DNA from 2 places in the Streptococcus sp. VTCC 12886 genome. Region 2 is predicted to be linked to the other one. Evidence: predicted binding sites of a transcription regulator. Region 2 holds the regulator's gene; the other holds the start of a gene.

Region 1 (3,423 bases), on a different contig from region 2:
TTCGATTTCTTCGGTCAATGCTTGGTGTGACCTGAGTTGGAAGTAAAGACTAGACAGAAAATGTTGGAGATTGAGCCGTCGGAAGTAGTCTACTGGTTCTTGATTTGGAAAGTCTAGCTTGCTAATCCATTCCGTCAGCTCTTGGCTTGACACTTTTTCCTTTAGCAGGAGGTAGACAGGGATTTGTGCTAAGCGAATTTCCTCTCCAGCTGTGAAGGTTTGATTTTGTTTAGATAGACAAATAAGAATGGCTTGCAATGTCTCTTTGCTTTTTGGGACAGGAAATTTGGTGTGATAGCTTGCGGCCAACAAGAAATCAGCACCATGTGCAGCGGTGTGGATCCAGCCGGGTTTTCATCATAACCAGACCAGTCATTTTCAATCGCCAAATAATCCAAGGCCTGTTGAAAAAGTAGTTCGAGGTCCTCATCATTTAAAAAAGCATGATAAATAGACTCAGAATCATTGTCAACAGATTAGTGTGGACGCTTCTAGGGAAAATGGCTTGGTGTCCAGTGAACGTTGAAGTAATTCTTGTGCTTGTTCCCTTGTAATCAAACTGTTTAGCAAGATATGACAAATGGTAGCGTAGACCAATTTGTCACGAATATCAGAATCGGGATGACCGATGTTTTCTAGCAACCAAGCTAGTTCCTGATTTGTATAAGGTTGGGTAGATTGGAGCTTTGAGGCAAGGATATTTTTCATACATATTTCTCCTTTTTCATCATTTTATCATCTTTCCTACGAATAAATAAGTAGGAGGATAAAAAATGTATAATAAAATCATTGCAATCGGTCGCTTGACGGCCCAACCGGAACTGACTCAAACGCCAAATGGCAAAAATCTGACTCGTGTCACAATTGCTGTGAACCGCCGTTTCAAGACAGAAAATGGCGAACGTGAGGCAGATTTTCTCAATGTTATTTTCTGGGGAAAACTGGCGGAAACACTTGTCTCCTATGGCAGCAAGGGCAGTCTGATTTCTATTGACGGTGAGTTGCGAACGCGAAAATACGAAAAAGACGGCAGCAACCACCATGTGACCGAAATCTTAGGTCAATCTTTCCAGCTACTCGAAAGCCGCGCCCAACGTGCTATGCGTGAAAATAATGCGAATGATAATTTGGCGGATGTGATTTTGGAAGAGGAAGAATTGCCGTTTTGATGTCATATCAGTCCCAAGACCGATGGAGCGTATTGAAAAATAGGCTATACTTTAGTCAATCCTAAATATTTTTCATATCTCCTTAAAGACACCAATGAAAGTTGGTGTTTTTTGCTGTTCATTTTCTATATTTCCACCATTCTATCAGCATGATAATTAGAGAAAGTAGGATAACTCCGTAGAAGAAAAAGATGATGTAGTGAGGGTGGCTAAAGAAAAATATCCAGACTAGCCAGAGTAGATATGCGAATATTATTTTGCCCCAAAAGCCTAATTTTCGTTTTAAAAACCATTCTGCAAAACTTTCGTAGGCTGAAAATCGGCTTTCTAGGTAATCTGTTTTTAAAAGTCGAAAATAGTTCATTACAGTCCTGCCTTCACTTCTTTTAGACAATAGTATAGCATATGTTCGCAAAAATAAAAATGCAAATTATTTTTATCAGACTTAGGACGGATTTTCACGAAAAAAAGATAGAATTTTATTGACTATTATTGACCAAGTGATATAATAAGAAATGTGAGTTAGCACTCACACGTATAGAATGCTAAAAATATTAGGAGGTAGTAGTATGTTAAAACCATTGGGCGATCGTATCGTTGTAAAAATTGAAGAAAAAGAACAAACTGTTGGTGGCTTTGTCCTAGCAGGCGCAAGCCAAGAAAAGACAAAAGAAGCAAGTGTACTAGCGATTGGACAAGGAAGTCGTACCTTGAATGGTGACTTGGTTGCCCCAGCGGTAGCAGTTGGAGATACTGTTTTGATTGATGCTCATGCAGGCTTGGAAGTCAAAGACGGTGACCAGACCGTTCACATCATTCGTGAAGCTGATGTTTTAGCAATCGTTGAATAAGAAACTACTAACAGAAAAAGATTTGAACCCGCTTGTGAAATTGTAAGAAATGTGAAATAGGATTTTTTATTGATTTAGGCGGGGAGGGAGGTATAATTATGTCAAAAGAAATTAAATTTGCAGCAGATGCTCGTGAGAGAATGGTTCGTGGTGTCGATATTTTGGCTGATACGGTCAAAGTAACCTTAGGACCAAAAGGTCGCAATGTTGTCTTGGAAAAAGCTTATGGATCACCACTCATTACAAACGACGGTGTGACAATTGCCAAAGAAATTGAGCTGGAAGACCATTTTGAAAATATGGGTGCTAAGTTGGTATCCGAAGTGGCTTCAAAAACCAATGACATCGCTGGTGACGGTACAACAACTGCTACTGTTTTAACACAAGCGATTGTTCGCGAAGGCTTGAAAAACGTGACTGCAGGTGCCAACCCAATCGGTATCCGTCGCGGGATTGAAGCAGCAGTTGCAACAGCAGTTGAGGCTCTGAAAGCTCAGGCCAATCCAGTTTCAAATAAAGAAGAAATTGCTCAAGTCGCAGCCGTGTCTTCACGTTCTGAAAAAGTTGGTGAGTACATTTCAGAAGCTATGGAGCGCGTAGGAACAGATGGTGTTATTACCATTGAAGAATCTCGCGGTATGGAAACAGAATTGGATGTCGTTGAAGGTATGCAATTCGACCGTGGTTATCTGTCACAATATATGGTAACAGATAATGAAAAGATGGTGGCTGAACTTGAAAATCCATTCATCTTGATTACCGATAAGAAAATTTCTCATATTAAAGATATTTTGCCACTTTTGGAAAGCATTCTCCAAACCAATCGTCCACTGTTGATTATTGCTGACGATGTGGACGGGGAAGCCTTACCAACACTTGTACTCAACAAGATTCGTGGAACTTTCAACGTAGTTGCTGTTAAGGCGCCAGGATTTGGTGACCGTCGTAAAGCTATGTTGGAAGATATTGCTATCTTGACAGGCGGTACAGTGATTACAGAAGACCTTGGTTTGGACTTGAAAGATGCGACGATCGAGGCACTTGGTCAAGCAGCTAAAGTTGTGGTCAATAAAGATAATACAACCATTGTTGAAGGTGCTGGAAATCCAGAAGCAATTGCCAACCGTGTCGCTGTTATCAAGTCACAAATTGAGGTAACCACTTCAGAATTTGACCGTGAAAAATTGCAAGAGCGCTTGGCTAAATTGTCAGGTGGTGTCGCTGTCATCAAAGTTGGTGCTGCTACTGAGACTGAGCTGAAAGAAATGAAACTCCGTATCGAAGACGCCCTCAACGCAACACGTGCCGCAGTTGAAGAAGGAATCGTAGCCGGTGGTGGTACAGCTCTTGTCAATGTTATCGATAGTGTAGCGAAATTGGAGTTGACAGGCGACGATGAAACA
Region 2 (3,423 bases):
TTTCAAATTAGCTGTGTCAAGCGACTTGGGACGAACAGTTCAAACGATGACCATTGCTTTGCGGGAATTGGAAAAATTAGGGAAAATTCCATATTATCAGGATAAACGCATTCGAGAATGGTGTTTTGGTAGTTTTGAGGGTATGTATGATGCAGAACTATTTCAAGGAGTTCTTCCTCGCTTGAAAGGAACTGTGGATACGAATGGAATGTCATTTGCAGAAATAGCGACAGGGATTCAAGAAGCAGACACAGCTGGTTGGTCTGAATCATGGGAAGTGCTTAGCAATCGTATTTTGACAGGTTTTGAATCTATTGCTCAAGACTTGGAAAAGCAAGGTGGAGGAAATGCCTTGGTTGTTAGTCATGGTATGACGATAGCCACACTCGCTCATCTACTCGACCCAGAGAGGGGGGCAGATGTTGTATTGGATAATGGCTCAATTACAGTTCTCAAGTATGAGAATGGCTCATTCACCATTGAATCATTTGGGGACATGTCCTATCGCCAACGAGGAGCAGAATTAATAGCTCAAGGGAAATGACGAAAGAATCAGAGTTTCATCTCTGATTTTTTCTTGACATATATATCGAGATGCTATATATCGAAGTGCGATATATAGCATTGCGAAAGGAGTCTTATGAATGACAAATTAAAACGAGTCTATGTTCCCATGACAGAGACAGCCTTCTATATTCTCTTTCATTTACAGCAGGAACGACATGGTTACGATATTACACAGAAGACTAAGGAAGTCACGGCAGGTCAAGTCGTGATTAGCCCCGGAACCATGTACGGCACCCTATCGAAAATGGAAAAGGATGGCTTGATTGCCTTTGTCAGAGAAGAAGACAAGCGAAAGTTTTACCAAATAACAGCAACAGGTCGAGAAATTCTAGATATAGAATTGGCTAGAATTGAACGACTTTATCGAAATAGTAAGGCGGAAAGTTATGGAAACTAAGATAGAATGTAAAGTATTTTTTATCACAGATTTTGAACAGGAAGCGGCTTATCTCACAGGCATGCACAATGCGGGGTGGAAATTGGTCGCAATCCGAATGGGGATGTGGTATATATTTGAAGAGTGCCCACCAGAAAATGTGGTCTATCAACTGGATTTTCGGCCAGAAAAGAAGGAAGAGCAATCGGTTTATGAACAGATGTATCGTGACTATGGTTGGGAACATGTCACAGATTGCAATCACTTCGGTATCTTTCGAAAAGCTGGAGTAGGAGATACAGAATTATACAGTGATTTAAAGACCAAGAAGGCTATGGTAGGACGCATTTTCAAAAGGCGTTATCTCCTGAGTTTGGCTATATATTGTTTGACTTTGCCGACCTTTCTTATCCACAGTCCAATCTTGGCTGTAGTTATTTCCTCTATCTACTTGCCCCTCTTGACCGTACTTGGCCTGCGTTTTTATCGTATGGTAAAGAGTAACTAGGTCCTCAGACTGATTTTTAGCACTCTAAGCAAAAGAGTGCTAAATTTTTGTCTTTTTCTCTTGACAATTCATTTTTTCAGCGTATAATAGGAGTATATAGTTTAGCACTCATTATAAGAGAGTGCTAAAAATGAATATATCATTCTCATGAAAGGAGCGAAGATGATTACCCAACGTCAAAATGATATTTTGAATCTGATTGTTGAATTGTTTACGCGCCATCATGAGCCAGTTGGTTCTAAGGCTTTGCAGGGGATGATTTCTTCTAGCTCAGCAACGATTCGAAATGATATGGCTAAGTTAGAGCAATTAGGCCTTTTGGAAAAAGCACACACGTCTAGTGGACGGATACCGAGTCGAGCTGGTTTTCAATATTTTGTAAATCATTCACTGAATTTAGAGAATTTAGAGTATATTGACGAGGAAGATGTCTATCAGATAGTTAAGGCTTTCGATTTTGAAGCTTTTAAACTAGAAGATATATTGGAGCGGGCCAGTCAGGTTTTAGCAGATTTGACAGAATACACATCAGTTATTTTAGATGTGGAGCCGACCAGTCAACAGTTGACTTCCTTTGACATAGTACAGCTAAGTAATCACGATGCTTTGGCAGTTTTGACACTAGATCAGTGCAAGCCAGTCACTGTCCAATTTGCGATTCCGAAGAACTTTTTATCAAGGGATTTGGAAGTACTAAGACGCCTAGTTGATGAACGATTTGTTGGACAGACAGTTCTGTCTATTCACTATAAACTGCGGACGGAAATACCTCAAGTGGTACAGCGATACTTTACTACAACGGACAATGTCTTAGATTTGATGGATTACATTTTTTCCAACTTATTTCAAGAAACAGTCTTTATTAGTGGCAAAGTTGCTTCGCTAACTTATGGAAATCTTGCTACCTACCAATTATTGGATAGCCCACAACTTCTGGCGTCAGAACTACGACAAGGATTGGCACCGAATCAGCAGTCCAGCATTGTGATAGCCGAGCACAGAGATTCAGCTCTTGCAGACATAACGGTGATTCATCATCGCTTTCCTATCCCCTATCGGGGTATGGCTCAGATGAGTTTGCTTGGTCCTATTGACATGGACTATCGTAGGCAGATGAGTATAATCAACATCATCAGCCGCGTCCTATTTATGAAATTAACTGATTACTACAGATATTTAAGTAGTAATCATTATGAAGTCAATTAAGATGTGACGGCGTGAAGGAAACGATTGAAAAATAGGAGATTGACGCGGTGTCATCAGACGCAAGGAAATCTATCTTTTTTCTGAGTTTCTAGCCCGAACTCAATTCATTATTTGTCAAAGTAATAATAGAAAATGAAGAGGTGAACAACTTGTCAGAAGAAATCAAAAATGAAGAAATCGTAGAAGAGGTTGAAACAACAGAAGAAGTTGTGGAAACTCCTGAAAAATCAGAATTGGATTTGGCAAATGAGCGTGCAGAGGAATTTGAAAACAAATACCTCCGTGCCCACGCTGAAATGCAAAATATTCTACGTCGCGCGAACGAAGAACGTCAAACTATTCAACGTTACCGTTCGCAAGATTTAGCTAAGAAAATCTTGCCAAGCTTGGATAACTTGGAACGTGCCCTTCAAGTCGAAGGCTTGACAGAAGATGTCAAAAAAGGCTTGGAAATGGTACAGGAAAGCTTGATTCAAGCCCTCAAAGAAGAAGGGGTGGAAGAAGTCGCTACAGATGTCTTTGACCCAAATCTTCATATGGCTATTCAAACAGTCCCAGCCACAGACGACTGCCCAGCAGAACACATCGCACAAGTATTACAAAAAGGCTACAAGTTGCATGAACGTCTGTTGAGAGCGGCTATGGTGGTGGTATCAGAATAGTCGCTCTGCTATTTTCCAAAAAAGAAACCTGACCGAGATGTCGTTAAACTAATTGAAAAGAAAGTAAATTAAAAAGAGGTAAATCATATGTCTAAAATTATCGG

Evidence for each region. The regulator HrcA, encoded in region 2, represses chaperone genes, less so after heat shock. The targets are predictions, from matches to a motif close to TTAGCACTCNNNNNNNNNGAGTGCTAA.
Region 1: groES (co-chaperone GroES) is a predicted target of HrcA. The motif match lies at 1,692-1,718, and genes of this name have one in related genera.

What each region holds. Positions count from the first base shown of each region.
Region 1 is NZ_JBMVJB010000016.1:14,540-17,962, reverse strand. It holds gene ACPC57_RS06300 (DUF2785 domain-containing protein) at 1-342, opposite strand, end outside; gene ACPC57_RS06295 (hypothetical protein) at 469-708, opposite strand; gene ACPC57_RS06290 (single-stranded DNA-binding protein) at 774-1,169, shown strand; gene groES (co-chaperone GroES) at 1,739-2,020, shown strand; gene groL (chaperonin GroEL) at 2,119-3,423, shown strand, end outside.
Region 2 is NZ_JBMVJB010000033.1:13,190-16,612, reverse strand. It holds gene ACPC57_RS09375 (histidine phosphatase family protein) at 1-544, shown strand, start outside; gene ACPC57_RS09370 (PadR family transcriptional regulator) at 641-964, shown strand; gene ACPC57_RS09365 (DUF2812 domain-containing protein) at 954-1,451, shown strand; gene hrcA (heat-inducible transcriptional repressor HrcA) at 1,614-2,657, shown strand; gene grpE (nucleotide exchange factor GrpE) at 2,798-3,319, shown strand; gene dnaK (molecular chaperone DnaK) at 3,407-3,423, shown strand, end outside.